2 regions of the Leifsonia sp. McL0608 genome follow, and region 2 is predicted to be linked to the other one. Evidence: predicted binding sites of a transcription regulator. Region 2 holds the regulator's gene; the other holds the start of a gene.
The links. Region 2 encodes HrcA, which represses chaperone genes, less so after heat shock. Its sites were predicted from a motif close to TTNGCACTCGNNNNNNNCGAGTGCNAA; they were not measured.

Region 1: groL (chaperonin GroEL) is a predicted target of HrcA. The motif match lies at 2,960-2,986, and genes of this name have one in related genera.

Annotation. Positions count from the first base shown of each region.
Region 1 covers NZ_CP154826.1:2,864,352-2,868,733, forward strand. Annotated here, with positions in the region: gene AAYO93_RS13635 (sensor histidine kinase) at 1-413, shown strand, start outside; gene AAYO93_RS13640 (hypothetical protein) at 526-1,110, opposite strand; gene groL (chaperonin GroEL) at 1,270-2,889, opposite strand; gene AAYO93_RS13650 (cold-shock protein) at 3,095-3,298, opposite strand; gene AAYO93_RS13655 (LytR C-terminal domain-containing protein) at 3,484-4,038, opposite strand; gene AAYO93_RS13660 (DUF3263 domain-containing protein) at 4,056-4,352, opposite strand.
Region 2 covers NZ_CP154826.1:1,702,517-1,706,898, reverse strand. Annotated here, with positions in the region: gene AAYO93_RS08065 (16S rRNA (uracil(1498)-N(3))-methyltransferase) at 1-587, opposite strand, end outside; gene dnaJ (molecular chaperone DnaJ) at 595-1,704, opposite strand; gene hrcA (heat-inducible transcriptional repressor HrcA) at 1,731-2,753, opposite strand; gene AAYO93_RS08050 (DUF4870 domain-containing protein) at 2,968-3,501, shown strand; gene AAYO93_RS08045 (DUF4870 domain-containing protein) at 3,588-3,962, shown strand; gene hemW (radical SAM family heme chaperone HemW) at 3,959-4,382, opposite strand, start outside.

The DNA.
Region 1 (4,382 bases), 1.2 Mb from region 2:
AACCGCCGAGCGATCCGGCGATCGTCATGGCCGAGGAGAACAAGATCCGCCAGGTCGTCACCAACCTCATGGGGAACGCGATGCGGTTCACGCAGAACGACAGCCCGATCGAGATCCTCGTGCAGGTCAACCACCAGACCGACCGCGCGATCCTCGAGGTGATCGACCACGGCGAGGGCATCCCCCCGCAGATCCGCGAGAAGATCTTCCAGCGTTTCTGGCGCGCCGACACGTCCCGCGCCCGGGAGACCGGCGGAAGCGGCCTCGGGCTCGCGATCGTCTCGTCGATTGTCGCGGCCCACAACGGTACCGTCGAGGTCATCGAGACCGAGGGCGGCGGCGCAACCTTCCGCGTAGCGCTCCCCCTGGCCGGCTCCCCGAGCGCCCCGCAGTCGATCGCGCCCGCCGCCTAGCTGCGCCCGCGCCCGCGCCCGCGCCTAGGCGCGGCGCGGCGGCCGAGCACAGGAAAAAGCACCTCAATCGATCGATTTGAGGTGCTTTTTCCTGTGCTCGAGCGTCGTCACATCAGTGGTGAGCGAGCACCCATGTGCTGAAGGCGACAGTGCCGGCCGCAGCGTTGGTGTTCACCGTCGGGCTCGACACGGACAGCCAGTCGTTTCCCGTGTGGCAATAGTTCTGGGCGCGGTCGCCACCACGAGATGGGTAGGTGCCGTAGTTCGCGCCGGGAGTGGACGTCGACGGGTACCATTCGGCGAGCTTCGTCCAGGCCCCGTCAGCGTTCGGCAGCACCTCGATCGTCAGCGTCGCACCGTGCTTCTCGATATCGGCGGCCTCGGGGCTCCCCCACAGGCACGAGCCTCCGCCCGCCGCTTCGAGCTGGGAGAAGGTCCGGTTGATATCGGTGACTGCGCGTATGCCAGCGTCGATCGCACCTGCGTCAACACCGAGAAGCGAGGAGACGGCGTCGTTCGATGCCAGCGTGGCGCAGTCCAGCGCCAAAGCCAGGTCCTTCGTCGGCGTTGGAGTCGCAGCCGAGGTCGGCGCTCGGGTCGGCTCCTCTGAAGCCCTGGCGGCGCATCCCCTCAGCACGATCGCCAGGACAGTCGCGACGACGACCCCCGCGACCCCCGTGTATGCCCCCGTGCGCATATGATCCCCCAAAACGCTCAGCCCCCAAACCTGTCGAGCACAGGAAAGATCACCCTATCGTTGCGACTTGACGCGACTTTTCCTGTGCTCGACGAAGGGCGGGCGCACCAAAGAGGGCGCCTCCCGAAGGAGACGCCCTCTTCACGAGTTGCGCTGGACTTAGAAGTCCATGCCACCGGTCGGGTCGCCGACCGGAGCCTGGTTCTTCTCCGGCTTGTCGGCGACGACGGCCTCGGTGGTGAGGAACAGGCCCGCGATGGACGCTGCGTTCTGCAGCGCGGAGCGGGTGACCTTCACCGGGTCGTTGATGCCGGCGGCCAGCATGTCGACGTACTCACCGGTCGCGGCGTTGAGGCCGTGTCCGACGGGCAGGTTGCGGACCTTCTCGACGACGACGCCGGGCTCGAGGCCTGCGTTGATCGCGATCTGCTTCAGCGGAGCCTCGATGGCGACGCGCACGATGTTCGCACCGGTCGCCTCGTCGCCGGTCAGCTCGAGCTTCGCGAACGCGTTCTTGCCGGCCTGGATGAGTGCGACGCCACCACCGGCGACGATGCCCTCTTCAACGGCTGCCTTCGCGTTGCGCACGGCGTCTTCGATGCGGTGCTTGCGCTCCTTCAGCTCGACCTCGGTCGCGGCACCCGCCTTGATGACGGCGACGCCGCCGGCGAGCTTCGCGAGACGCTCCTGGAGCTTCTCACGGTCGTAGTCGCTGTCGGTGTTCTCGATCTCGTTGCGGATCTGGGCGACACGGCCCGCGATCTGCTCCGGGTCTCCGCCGCCTTCGACGATCGTGGTCTCGTCCTTGGTGATGACGACCTTGCGGGCCGTACCGAGCAGGTCGAGCGTGACGTTCTCAAGCTTGAGGCCGACCTCTTCGGAGATGACCTGGCCGCCGGTCAGGATCGCGATGTCCTGCAGCATGGCCTTGCGGCGGTCGCCGAAGCCCGGAGCCTTGACGGCGACAGACTTGAAGATGCCGCGGATCTTGTTCACGACGAGCGTGGCCAGAGCCTCGCCGTCGACGTCCTCAGCGATGATGAGGAGCTGCTTGCCGGCCTGGATGACCTTGTCGACGACAGGCAGAAGGTCCTTGATGTTCGAGATCTTCTGGTTCGCGATCAGGATGTACGGGTCTTCGAACACGGCCTCCTGACGGTCAGGGTCGGTCACGAAGTACTGCGACAGGAAGCCCTTGTCGAAGCGCATGCCCTCGGTCAGTTCGAGCTCGGTGCCGAAAGTGTTCGACTCCTCGACGGTGACGACGCCTTCTTTGCCGACCTTGTCGATCGCCTCGGCGATGATCTCGCCGATCGTGGTGTCACCAGCGGAGATGGACGCGGTCGCAGCGATCTCTGCCTTGGTCTCGACCTCTTTGGCAGAGGCGATGAGCTCGGCCGTGACAGCCTCGACAGCCTTCTCGATGCCGCGCTTCAGGGTGATGGGGTCTGCGCCGGCGGCGACGTTGCGGAGGCCTTCCTTGACGAGGGCCTGAGCAAGGACGGTGGCCGTGGTGGTGCCGTCACCTGCGACGTCGTCGGTCTTCTTCGCGACCTCTTTGACGAGCTCGGCACCGATCTTCTCGTACGGGTCGTCGAGTTCGATCTCCTTGGCGATGGAGACACCATCGTTGGTGATCGTGGGAGCGCCCCACTTCTTCTCGAGCACGACGTTGCGACCGCGCGGGCCAAGCGTCACCTTCACGGTGTCGGCCAGAATGTTCAGGCCACGCTCGAGGCCGCGGCGCGCGTCCTCGTTGAAAGCAATGATCTTTGCCATGGTTGTTTTTCGTCCCTCCCGGACGTCTGCGAAAGATACGGAACTTCCGGGCGAATGCCCGGGTTCATTGTTAGCACTCGAATGCGTCGAGTGCTAGAACGATTCTGGCACTCGGATGCCGCGAGTGCAAGTGAACAGACACGCTGGACGCGAACGAACGCCGCCCGGAGAACCGGACGGCGTTCGAATCAGTAGTCGTGCTGTGCTACGCCAGACGCACCGACTCGGCCTGGGGGCCCTTGTTGCCGGTACCGACCTCGAATACGACCTGCTGGCCCTCTTCGAGAACCTTGTAGCCGCTCATGTCGATTGCGGAGTAGTGAACGAAAACGTCCTGTCCCCCACCATCGACGGTGATGAAGCCGTAGCCCTTTTCAGCGTTGAACCACTTCACGGTTCCGTTCGCCATGTATTACTCCCATTGCTGTGTTTCGTCCACGCGTAGCACATTCACCAGCGCGTTGAAACCAGATACTAATGCTTTCGGGGCCCGCAATGAATGGCGATTTCGCCAATAGGTCGTGAAATTACCCGAATTGCGCATGAATTAAACACGCCGGAAACATCGGCGACCGGAATCCCAGATGAGAAGCGCTATCCCGTCGGAGCCTTGTAATCGCTGCCGACGACCACGGTGAGGTCGGCGCCCGTCTCGGCGAAATCCTGCGTCAGCATGACCGTCGCACCCGGCAACGACTGGGCGGCGCCGAGTGCAGCTGCCTCGTTCTTCGGGTCCGAGTAGTAGACCACGGTGCTCGTGATGTTGGACTGGCTCGCGTTGGCGCGCGACTGGACCTTCCATCCCTTGGCGGCGAGTGCATCGCCGACCTGGTTCGCCAGGCCGGCGGTCGTCGTGCCGTTGAGCACGGTGACATTCAGCTTCGGGTCGACCGTCGGGACGATGGTCGGTGTCGGGGTCGAGGTGATCGACGGCGACGGGGTACCCGCCGGGGAGCCGTTGAAAGCGATGCTGCCATTGATGAGGTAGAGCCCGAACACACCCACGCCGACCAGCAGAATGGTGGCGACCGCGGCCCACGCGAAGCCGATCCAGCCGCGACCTTTCTGGTGAGGAGCTCGGTGCGCGCCGACACGCTGGATGTCGTCGGGGATCGCGTCGAAGCGGTCCTTCGGGAATTTCTCTGCCATCGGTTCGGTGGGGGTCCTCAGTCGTGGGGCGTCAGCGTTCGCGCGCTGCGCGCGGCCGTTCGTGCGTCGCGGAGGCGTTGCAGCCTCTTGACGAGCATAGGGTCGTGGGCGAGTGCGGCCGGCGAATCGATCAGAGCGCCGAGCAGCTGATAGTACCGCGCCGCCGACAGTCCGAAGTCCTGGCGGATAGCCTGCTCCTTCGCCCCGGCGTGGCGCCACCACTGCCGTTCGAAGGCGAGGATCGCCTCGTCGCGTTCGGTCAGCTCATCGGTGGTCCCGGAAGAGCGGGTGCGATCTTTGGATGCTTCCGCCATCGCTCACCTCTCTCGACCGACCCCTGACTT
Region 2 (4,382 bases):
TCGGGACCGACGACGACGACGATGTCCCGTCCGTCCGGGCGGACCGAGGTGAGCGGCACCTCCGCGGTCGGCTCGAGGACGAGCATCCGCACCGTCTTCGCCAGTGCCGGGAGCTGCTTCGACGTCACCAGCTCCCCGACCTCGGGAACCCAGGAGCGGATGGACTGCTTGGCCGCCTCGCGCGCGATCGCGCTCCAGCGTTCCCGGCCTTTCGCCACCTTGGGTCCGTCCCAGCGCGAGACAGACCGTTCGGCCGCCCACGGGAGCACCTCGTCGATCCCGAGCTCCGTGGAAGCCTGCACCGCGAGTTCGTCGCGATCGCCTTTGGCGAGCGCCTGGGCAAGGGAGAGCAGTGGAGTGGGCCGCTCGAGCCGCGAGACCGAACCCACCTCGATCGTGAGCTCGGATGGCGTCGCCGCGATCACCGACCCCGTCGCCATCAGCCCGCGCCCGTTCCCGATCGTCACCGTTTCGCCCGGTCGCGTGCGGTTCACCGTCGCCGCGTGTTTCGCCTCGGCGCCGACGATCGACAACCGCTCGCCGACCGACGTCGACACGAGGTCCTCGCGCAGGTAGAGGGAGCTCACGCCGCGCTCAGACGTTGAGGAAACGGTCGCGGAGCTTCGCGAACAACCCCTGCTGGAACCGGGCCAGGCCCGGCGCCTCCTGCTTGTGCGTGGATGCGAACTGTTTGATCAACTCCCGCTCCTTGTGGTCGAGCTTCGTCGGGGTGACGACCTGGATGCCGACCCGCAGGTCGCCGCGTCCGCTGCCACGGAGGTGCGTGATCCCGCGATCCTTCACCGTGATGATGTCTGCGCTCTGGACGCCGGCCTTCAGTTCGATCTCGATGTCGCCATCGAGAGCCCGGACCTTCGCGTGCGTGCCGAGGATCGCATCCGTCATCGCCACTTCGAGGGTGCAGAGGAGGTCGTCACCGTCGCGGCTGAAGACATCGTGGTGCTTCACTTTGATCTCGAGGTACAGGTCGCCGTTCGGTCCGCCGGCGGGGCCGGCCTCGCCGCTGCCCGGCATCTGCAGGCGCAGGCCGGTGTCGACACCGGCGGGGATGTCGACGGGCACCGTGCGGCGCGCGCGCACGCGACCCTGGCCCTGGCAGGTCACGCACGGCGTCACGATGACGGTGCCGAACCCGCGGCACGTTCCGCAGGGGCTCGACGTCATCACGTTGCCGAGGAGCGAGCGGACGGAGCGCTGGATGCTCCCGGTGCCGTGGCAGATGTCGCAGGTGACCGGGGCGGTACCCGGCTGGCAGCAGGAGCCGTTGCAGGTCTCGCAGACGATCGCCGTGTCGACCTCGAGGTCGCGGTGCGTGCCGAAGATGACCTCGTCGAGGTCGACCTCGACGCGCAGCAGCGCATCCTGGCCGCGCTCACGCCGCGACTTGGGGCCGCGACCGCCTCCTCCGCCACCGCCGAAGAACGTCTCGAAGATGTCGCCGAAGTTGCCGAAGTTGCCGGCGCCGCCGGGGAAGCCGGCCTGCGGCCCGAGGTCGTACTGCTCCCGCTGCTGGGGGTCGCTCAGCACGTCGTACGCGTGGGTGACCAGCTTGAACCGCTCCGATGCCTCGGGGCTCGGGTTCACATCGGGGTGCAGTTCGCGCGCGAGGCGGCGGTATGCCTTCTTGATCTCATCGGGGGTGGCGTTGCGGTCGACGCCGAGTACTTCGTAGTGGTCAGCCACGTAGGCAGTTCCTTAACTGTCGATTGCTAGTTCTCGCCGAGCAGTCGGGAGAGGTATCGGGCGACGGCACGGACGGCCGCCATATTGTTCGAATAGTCCATGCGGGTCGGGCCGAGCACGCCCAGCCGGGCGATGCCGGAGGTCGCAGAGGTGTAGCCGCTGGTCAGCACACTCGTCTCGGCGAGGCCGAACGGTGCGTTCTCGCGGCCGATCGAGACGGAGACGCCGTGCTGGTCGGTCGCCATCTCACCGAACAGCCGGAGCAGGATGACCTGCTCCTCGATCGCCTCCAGCACCGGATAGATGCTTCCGGTGAAATCGTGTTCGGTGCGCACCAGGTTCGCAGCGCCCGCCATCAGCAGCTTGTCCTGGCGGTTGGCCTCGATCTGCTCCACGAGCGTGCGCGCCACCGGGACGATCACGGCATGTCCCGGCTCCGACTCATCCTCTGCGAGGGCGCGGAGGCGCGTGGCGGCTTCGGCGAGGGAAAGCCCTGCGGTCGCCGCATTCACGGATGCGCGCACCTGCGCGATGCGCTGGTCGTCCAGTTCCTGCGGAACCTCGATCACGCGCTGCTCCACGGCGCCCGAATCGGTGATCAGCACGCTCAGCAGACGCTGCGGTGCAAGAGTCACGAACTCGATGTGCCGGATGCGGGAGCGCGAGACCGACGGATACTGCACCAACGCGACCTGGTGCGTGAGCTGCGAGAGGAGGCGGACCGTGCGTGCGAGCACGTCGTCGAGGTCGACGGACTGCCCGAGGAAGACCTCGATCGCCTGGCGCTGCGCGTGGGTGAGGGGCTTGAGATCGGCGAGCTGGTCGACGAAGACGCGGTAGCCCTTGTCGGTCGGAACACGGCCGGACGACGTGTGAGGCGCCGCGATCAGCTCCTCGTCTTCGAGGGCCGCCATGTCGTTGCGGATGGTCGCCGCAGACACTCCGAACGCGTGGCGCTCGACGATGCTCTTCGAACCGACGGGCTCGCGTGAGGCGACATAGTCCTGCACGATCACGCGGAGAACCTCGAGGCTCCGATCCGACACCATCTTCTCGTCGCCTCCCTGACACCGACCTGTTAGCACTCGTTTAGCCTGAGTGCTAATCATATCGCGTCGACACGCCAACGAATCATTGCACGCGGCAGTTTCACGGCAGTAACTTATGCATGAGTTCGCACGATCGCCCGGATCGATCACATCGAAAGGTGCACGCGCCTACCGAGCAGGTCCGTTAGTTCCACTGGAATGAAAGGCACCGATCATGACCGACCCCAACCAGCCGCCCGTCGACCCGACAGGCTCGGGAATCCCACCGCAGCAGCCGGTTCCACCGCAGCAGCCGGTACCGCCGCAGCAGCCGTACTCGAACGTCCCGCCCCAGCAGGCCGGGGTCCCGCCCCAGCAGCCGTACGCCGCGCCGGCGCCCGTGCCAGGTGCACCGCTCACGGCCGCCGAGGACAAGCAGTGGGCCTCCTTCGCCCACCTCGGCGGAATCCTCTGGTTCCTTCCTTCGCTGATCATCTTCCTGGTCTTCAAGGACCGGGGCGCGCTGACCCGTCAGGAATCCAAGGAGGCGCTCAACTGGCAGATCACGTGGATCCTCGCCTGGCTCGTGTCGGTGATCCTCGGGTCGATCCTGCTGGCGACGCCTGCCTGGCCGATCTCCTTCGTGTTCTCGCTCCTCATCCCGTGGGTGCTCTACATCGTGAACCTCGTGTTCTCGATCCTGGGCTTCGTGCGGGTCAACGGCGGCGGTACCTACCGTTATCCGTTCAACTTCCGTTTCATCAAGTAGCCGCCGCCTTCCGCGGCTGCGACGACGGTGTGTCCTAGGGTGGGGGCTGTCAATCGAGCGCCCACCCGGGCACCCAAGGAGTAATGATGTCTGACGCAACGCCCCCTCCGGCCCAGCCTTACCAGCCGACGCCGCAGATGAACCCGGCCGACGAGCGGCTGTGGGCGACCCTGGTCCACATCGGCGGTATCTTCTTCAACTTCATCCCCGCCCTGATCGGCTACCTCGTCCTCAAGGATCGCGGACCGTTCGTGCGGGAGCACACGGCCACCGCACTCAATTTCCAGATAACGCTCGCGATCGCGTACGTGGTCGGCTGGGTTCTGCTGGTCGTGGGGATCGGCCTGCTCATCCTGCTCGCGGTCTGGGTGGTGAACATCGTGTTCAGCATCATCGCCGCGGTGAAGGCCAATGCCGGCCAGCCCTACGTCTACCCGATCGCGATCCGCTTCGTCAGCTAGCTCGACGTGAGCAGCCGGCGCACGACAGCGTCGGCCAGAAGCCGCCCTCGCAGGGTCAGCTCGACTGATCCGCGCAGGGCGGCTTTCGCGTCGATGAGTTCGTCCGCGATGAGGCCGGCGACCTGCAGGCGACCAGCGGGGTCGAGTTCGCTTGTCGCCAATCCGTCGCGGATGCGCGTGAGCAGCAGCACCCGCTCGACACGCCTGGTTTCTGCGTCGAGGGTCTCGCGACCGGCTGCGGGAGACTCATCCGCCGCCATCCGCCCCGCATACGCGGACGGATGCTTCACGTTCCACCAGCGCACTCCGCCGACGTGGCTGTGGGCGCCGGGGCCGACGCCCCACCAGTCGTGCCCCTGCCAGTAAGCGAGGTTGTGCCGCGACCGGTGGGCATCATCCGTCGCCCAGTTGCTTACCTCG